3 regions of the Microbulbifer sp. ALW1 genome follow, and region 1 is predicted to be linked to each of the others. Evidence: predicted binding sites of a transcription regulator. Region 1 holds the regulator's gene; each other region holds the start of a gene.
What was found. Region 1 encodes PhoB, which activates phosphate uptake and scavenging genes when phosphate is short. Its sites were predicted from a motif close to TGTCATAAANNTGTAACA; they were not measured.
Positions count from the first base shown of each region.

Region 2: GRX76_RS06290 (ethylbenzene dehydrogenase-related protein) is a predicted target of PhoB. The motif match lies at 1,344-1,361, and genes of this name have one in related genera.
Region 3: GRX76_RS10550 (OprO/OprP family phosphate-selective porin) is a predicted target of PhoB. The motif match lies at 1,501-1,518, and genes of this name have one in related genera.

Region 1 covers NZ_CP047569.1:737,366-739,631, forward strand. The annotation lists gene phoR (phosphate regulon sensor histidine kinase PhoR) at 1-535, opposite strand, end outside; gene phoB (phosphate regulon transcriptional regulator PhoB) at 769-1,473, opposite strand; gene ubiA (4-hydroxybenzoate octaprenyltransferase) at 1,604-2,266, opposite strand, start outside.
Region 2 covers NZ_CP047569.1:1,533,863-1,536,128, forward strand. The annotation lists gene GRX76_RS06290 (ethylbenzene dehydrogenase-related protein) at 1-1,295, opposite strand, end outside; gene GRX76_RS06295 (TonB-dependent siderophore receptor) at 1,509-2,266, shown strand, end outside.
Region 3 covers NZ_CP047569.1:2,544,973-2,547,238, forward strand. The annotation lists gene GRX76_RS10545 (indolepyruvate ferredoxin oxidoreductase family protein) at 1-34, shown strand, start outside; gene GRX76_RS10550 (OprO/OprP family phosphate-selective porin) at 137-1,378, opposite strand; gene GRX76_RS10555 (TraB/GumN family protein) at 1,841-2,266, opposite strand, start outside.

The DNA.
Region 1 (2,266 bases):
TGCGCGAATCGTCCCCCGGCGCCGGCAGCGTAATCGGCTCCTGCGAGCCGCCGCGCCGCCCCGACATCCGCTGATAGATATGCTCCACAAAGCGCGGGTCGCGCACAAAATTCACCAGCGGCTGGCCCGCATCGTCCGTCTGCAGCCGCAACATCTGTCCCGCTGCCGGATTCCACCAGGCCAGATTGCCCTCATCTTCCAGCGCAACAATCCCCTCGCGCAGTGCACTGGTACTGTCCTGCACCCGGCGCAGCATGGAATGGAGCTTTTGCTTTTCTTTGCGGTGGCGGCGCTGCATGCGATAGAAATCGTCGGAAATATCCCCCCAGACCCCGAAGCTGGTGGGCGCCGGGCCGCGGCGGCCATTGGAGAGCCAGCGATCGAACTGGTTCTGTTGCCAGAGCAACCAGAAGAGGTAAACGGTGAGGCCGGAACAGAGTGCCAGCCACCAGTGGCCGGTGGAAAAACCGAAAATGGTGGTGCCGAGGGCGATGACGATAAAACGCGAGAACTCGCCAATACTGCGATCGAGCATGATGGTTGGGCCATCTTGTTTTGGGGTGGGTGCATCCTGCGAATGCCGGAGCCGTGCGCAGGACTCTAAGCGAAGGCTGAGTGCCGGGAGCGGGTTTTCAGGATCGTCGGCGACAGGGATGTCGCCGACGAAGCGTACAGGGATGTATTCACAGCGGTCCTGAAAATCCGCCCCCGGTGCTCAGCCGCCACCGGGCTCTCACAACGGAGTGCCAAAAATTTAGAGGGGTAGGATTACACCCTTTCCACTGTCTGTACAGAAAAGCGGTAACCGGTGCCGCGCACTGTCTGGATATAGCGCTCGTGGCCATCGACGGTGAGCGCCTTGCGCAGGCGACGGATATGCACATCCACAGTGCGCTCCTCCACATACACATTGCCACCCCAGACATGGTCCAGCAGCTGAGTGCGGGTATAGGCGCGTTCCTGATGCGACAGGAAAAAGGTCAGCAAGCGAAACTCCGTCGGCCCCATATCCACCGGGTTGCCATTGATCGTCACCCGGTGACTGATCGGATCCAGCACCAGACCACCCGCCGTCAACGGCTCCTCCGGTGTACTCGGCCCGGCGCGGCGCAACACCGCCTTGAGGCGCGCCACCAGCTCACGGGGAGAAAATGGCTTGGTGATGTAATCATCGGCGCCGGTCTCCAGCCCCTTGATCTTGTGATCCTCCTCACCCTTGGCCGTCAGCATAATGATCGGCAGCGAAGACGTCAGCTCATCCCGCTTCAGGCGGCGGGCCAGCTCAACCCCGGACACATCCGGCAGCATCCAATCCAGCAGAATCAGGTCCGGCTTCTCATCGATCACCAGCGCGTGGGCCGCCTGGGCATTTTCCGCCTCCAGGCAGCGGTAATCCGCCATCTCCAGGGCTATTCGCAACATGTCCCGGACCGGGGCCTCGTCGTCGACTATGAGAATCGTCTTGCTATGCATCTTGCTGCCATACCCTAACTATTTTGTTGTCACTCAATGGACATATCTTAGAGTGGCCATTTAACGTCACTTTAATGACAAATATATGACAGGCGTTCGTGAATCCCGGCTGGAGAGCAAGCGCAGGTGGCTAGCTGACAAGATAGTGGAATAAAATTCCCGCAAAAATGGCAGCGCCGACCCAATTGTTATTCAGGAACGCGGTAAAACAGGGATCTCTTTCCCGGTCGCGAATCAGCCATTGCTGGTATCCAAACAGCCCCGCCGCTACCGCAACCCCCGCGTAGTAGAGGCCACCCAGGTCGGCGCGGCCCGCCAGCATCAGCAGTGCCACAATCACCATCCCTTGCAGGCAGGCGGTCATTATCCGGTCCATATCGCCGAACAGAATTGCGGTGGATTTGACCCCGATTTTGAGGTCATCGTCCCGGTCCACCATGGCATAAAACGTATCGTAGGCCACCGTCCACAGCAGGTTGGCGGTAAAGATCAACCAGGCAGTGGCTGGAATCTCGCCGGTGACCGCCGCAAAAGCCATGGGGATCCCCATACTGAAGGCCGCGCCCAGCACCACCTGCGGCAAGTGGGTATAGCGTTTGGCAAACGGATAGCAGAAGGCCAGCGCCAGCGCGGGCAGCGACATGAGAATGGTCAGCGTGTTGGTGGTCAGCACCAGCAGGAAGGCCAGCAGCATCAAACCGGCAAACAGCATCAGGGCGCCTCTGGGAGTGGCGGCACCGGTCGCCAGTGGACGCTGGTTGGTGCGCTTGACGTGCCCGTCGATCCCGCGGTC
Region 2 (2,266 bases), 800 kb from region 1:
TGCGCGGGGTCAGCCGGCAGGCGTTTGGGAGTGATGACTTGCGGCTTGTACCACTGCCAGTTCATCACATAAGCACCGGACTCCTTGCCGTCCTGCTGGTAGCCCGCGGTATAGCGGCGCTCGCCCGGGCGCTCCTTGTCCGGTGGGCCGATAAAATTGTCATCCGCCAGGTACATGTCGTTGGTGCGCACCGCTTTCCAGTGCCACAGGTCGTGCAATTGCCCGTCGCTACTGTAGTGGTACCCCTTGCCGTGCCAGTTGGCGGGGCGCTCGGCCAGTGGCTTGCGCCCCAGGTGCGCGGTACCCGCGGCCGCAAAGGTGCAGCTGGAAGAAAGTAGTACCGCGAATTTGTCTTCGTAGAAACGGGTCTCGTCAAAATTGTGGAAGCCCTGTTGCTGTACTTCCCAGCCCTGTGCTGTTTTCAGCAACGGCAGGTGCACCAGGCTTTGGCTGTCGTCGCGCCAGCGGGCCGATAGATAAAATTCCTCGCCGTTGCTGAGTGCCCGCAGGGTGATCTCGGTGGCGCCTTCATCAAAGTTGGTGCCGCCATCGGTGTAGACAGTAATGGGCATTGCCATTTGCCACTGCGGCTCGTCCGCGTTGCCGTCAATCTCTATGGGCGCGTGATCCGGGTCGAGCAGTGGTATAGCGGTGACTTCAAGCCGGAACTGGCTTTGCTGACTGGTAAAAAGCCAGGTGGCGGTAAAGACCAGAACAGCAACCCCGAGCAATGCGCCGCCGATCCATTGCCGGCGCCGGGAGCGATGGCCGGACCTGGGGATTGCGATCAGTGCCAGGGACTGTCGCCCCCAGCGCGCCAGATACAGTCCGGCGTGGAACACTAGATAGAGCAGGGCGCCGAGGGCCGCGAGGAAGTGCCAGTCCCGCGGGTTCAACCCGATTCCCCAATTCCCCCAACCGTAAAACAGCAGCCAACCGCTGAGCAGTGACAACCCCAGAAGCGGGTAGCCGGCGCGAATGATCGCCCGGTGCCAGCCGGGCCAGTGTAGGTCCCGGGCCTTTTTACTGTCGGTGGAGATTGCGCGGGCAGTCCGGTGGGCAATACTGGGAAATACGCGATAGGCGATGTAAGCAATCACTACCAGTGAAAACACCACCGCGCTCACGAAGTGCCATTGGATGACCCCGCCCTGAGGCAACAGCTCTTCAAACTGGCTTACCTGCGGGCGGGTGAGGCTGGCGATACGCAGCCCGGTCAACAGGCTGCACAGCAGCGCACCTGCGGCGCAGGTGTGCAGCAGTATCCAGCGCAGGCTTTTGCGGTTGGCGGCCACCGGTTCCCCCGAATCAATGTGTAAAAAAGTGCGAGGTTAAGATTACCCGGTGGCAGTTTGATGACACGGGCGACGGGTAGGGTGATCTGGGGCGCACTTTTGATTATTTGGCCGTCCGATCATCAAAATCTAAATGATAATCTGTTGCATTTGCATGTTTCTGTCTTTAGACTCGCGTCCCAAATTCAAGGGGTAGTTCCTGGGGACTCGAAAATGCCATCCAAGCAACGTCTGTTTGCCAGCTCTCTGCTGGCAGTCGCACTGACCGCGGCCAATGCCACCATCGCCGCGGAAGGGAAGTCTGAAAAGCTCGAGAATGTCGAGGTGGTCGGTGAACAGGTAGATTCTTACCTGGTCGAGGATATGAACACCGCTACCGGCCTGGGCCTGTCCATCATGGATACGCCACAGTCTGTCTCCGCGATTGGCAGTACCCAGCTCGACGATTTCAACCTGTACAACCTGAACGACGCGCTGCTGGCAGTGCCCGGCATTCAGGTCGAGAGTGTGGAGACGGATCGCACCTATTATTCCTCCCGCGGCTTTGACGTGACCAACTTCCAGGTTGACGGCGTTGGCCTGCCGTCTACCTACGGCAACCGCAGCGGTGAGACCGACACCTCGATCTACGAGCGTATCGAAGTAGTGCGCGGTGCCAACGGCTTGATGAGCGGCGCGGGCAACCCTTCTGCCACGGTCAACATGGTGCGCAAGCGTCCTACCGATGACCTGCAAATGTCGTTCAGCGCTATCGCCGGCTCCTGGAGCAGCCTGCGTCTTGAGAGCGACATCGCCGGCACCCTCAGTGATGGTCTGCGCGGCCGACTGGTGCTGACCAAGGAAGACAAGGAGTCTCACCTGGACTTCTACGCCATGGACAAATCCGTGGCCTACGGTGTGCTGGAAAAAGATCTGGGCGAATCTACCCTGCTGACCCTGGGTGCCAGCTATCAGGCGAGCCTGGCAGACAG
Region 3 (2,266 bases), 1.8 Mb from region 1:
GTTTGATCCGGCCAAAGCGCAGCAGGTGGGCTAATACCGGTAGTCGTTTGAAGTCCCAAGTTGGAAATCAGCAGTTTGCAATGAAAAATGGCGAGCCTCAGGCTCGCCATTTTTTTGTCTGCGATACGGGGCTGGGTTACCAGCCAATCTGAGCTCGAATACCAAACTGGTCGGTGTTATCGCCAGTGAAGTCATCGTCACCCATGATGTAATTGAACATAAAGCGCACGTTGCGGTTGGCGTAGAAATTGAGGCCGACGGTCGTGCTGCTGGCCTCCAGGAAATCGTAGTCGCGGTTTTCCATGGTGTCGTAGCGGAAGGTCAGCTCCCAGGCGCCACCCCACAGGCCGTCACCACTGGGTTTGGCGGAGCTGAACGCACCGCGTTTCTTGCTGTAGGCCTTGTGTTCACCGGTCAGCATCCAGCTGCCTTGCACGTACCAAGTGTGGACTGTCTGGTTGTCGATGTAACAGCCGAATTCGGGATCACAGGGGAAGGGCGCGGGGGCGCCGAAATCATCTGCGTAATCCTCTTCCGAAATAAAGAAATCGCCCTCGAAGCCACCGATTACGTATTCGGCCTGCAGGTACAGCGGTCCGTAGCTACCTGCCAGTTCGAGCCCGGCGGTGGTTGCGTCGCCACCCAGGTTGCCCGGAGTGAGTGCCATCAACTGGGACGGGCCGCGGCGGCCAGCGTAATCTGCTTCGGCAATCAGGTCGGGGGAGTTCCGGTTGGCGTTCTCAAAGCTGACATAGGTGCCAAAGTGCAGCGTTTTTTCGTCCGTGTTGATGGGGGCCCAGGCGAGGCGTCCGGCAGCGCCGACACCTTCATTGCGAGGGGTACCCGCATCCCGCAGGTTGAAGGCCATCATGCCCAGGGTGAAGCAGTCCAGTACGCCGGTCCAGCCGATGCCCTGCTGGAACTGATTGCCGTCGTAGAGCCCGGTAGCGCTGGAAAAAGGGCGCTCCAGCATGGTCAGCTCGTTGGAGCTGGTCATTTCCGCCATGGAGCGGAAGGGCTTGAGCTGGCCGATGCGGACTTCACCGTTCAGGAACTTGTGGGAGATAAATACATCGCGGTAACCGCTCAGGGTGTCGCCGCCGGTGAAGTCTTGCTCCAGCACGTAGCCCCAGTCGTAGATGTTGCCCTTCAGGGTAATCCGTGCGCGACGGAAGTCGGTGGTGCTGATGGGATCTTCGATATCAGTGTCAAACAGGTAAGTATCGAAGTGAATGCGCCCGCCGAGGGAGGCAGAAAAGTTGCCGTCGTCCGAGGTTATCTTAAGACCGCCTTTGGTTTCCGCTTCGTCGGCCGTTGCGGTACCGGAGAGCAGGCTGGTCAGGGCTATGGCCATCAGGCTCTTGTTAAAGCAGTGCATGCGTCAGTTCCTGTGTCGTCTGGTTTATTTGAACGCCGCGGAGTCTAGCAGGCAGCTTTCGCTGTAAGAAATTAGAAACATTTTTGAAACATCTCTTATCCATAAAAACAGATGCACCCAAATGTAATATTTCTGTAACAAGCGAGTGGTAGGAGCCTGGGCCTGGTGCTTGTCAGTTACCGGGAGGGGCAGCGTGTGCCAACGGGTGGCTGGTGTCGCTAGCGGGTGTCGATACTGAACATCGTCACAGGGCGCGGTCACCGCTAAACATCCGCTTCAGCATAAACCGCGTATTGGGGGCGGGTAATGAATGGGCCAGAGAATGGCGCTGCGAGCTTCGAGTAGGGCTGTTTTCCCTACTGGCCTGGGGGAAGGACTCTACACCCATCGCTAGTGTGTCGCCAGTACGTCGCCAGTGATACCGCCAAGGAAGGGATTGCCGCCCCTGGCGATGGGGCAAGTCTAGATTTGCTTGATCGTGAATCCGGATTGCTTCAGAAGTGCGGTGATCGAGGCATCACCCACAAGGTGGCCGGCACCAACGACAACAAACAGTGATTTGTGCTGTTGGCTGAGCGCCTCGATCTTCTTGGCCATCTCCCGGTTGCGTTGGAAAAACAGCAGTTCATACAACTTGGTAAATTCCGGGTGTTCCTTCTGCCCCTCAACAATCACCAAGTTATACAGCGCATCCTGATCGCCCGATTTCCAGGCTTTGGTGATGCGCGGGACGAAGGTGTCCATCTCGGACAGTTGCTCCAGGGTCTGTTGCAGGTAGAGTTCCGGCTGATCCAGGCTGTTCAGCATGTGCAATTGCTGCAGGACGCTCTCCAGTTCCAGAATGGTTTTTTTGCCCCGGTGTGCTTGAGTGAGAAAGTGGCGGTCGAT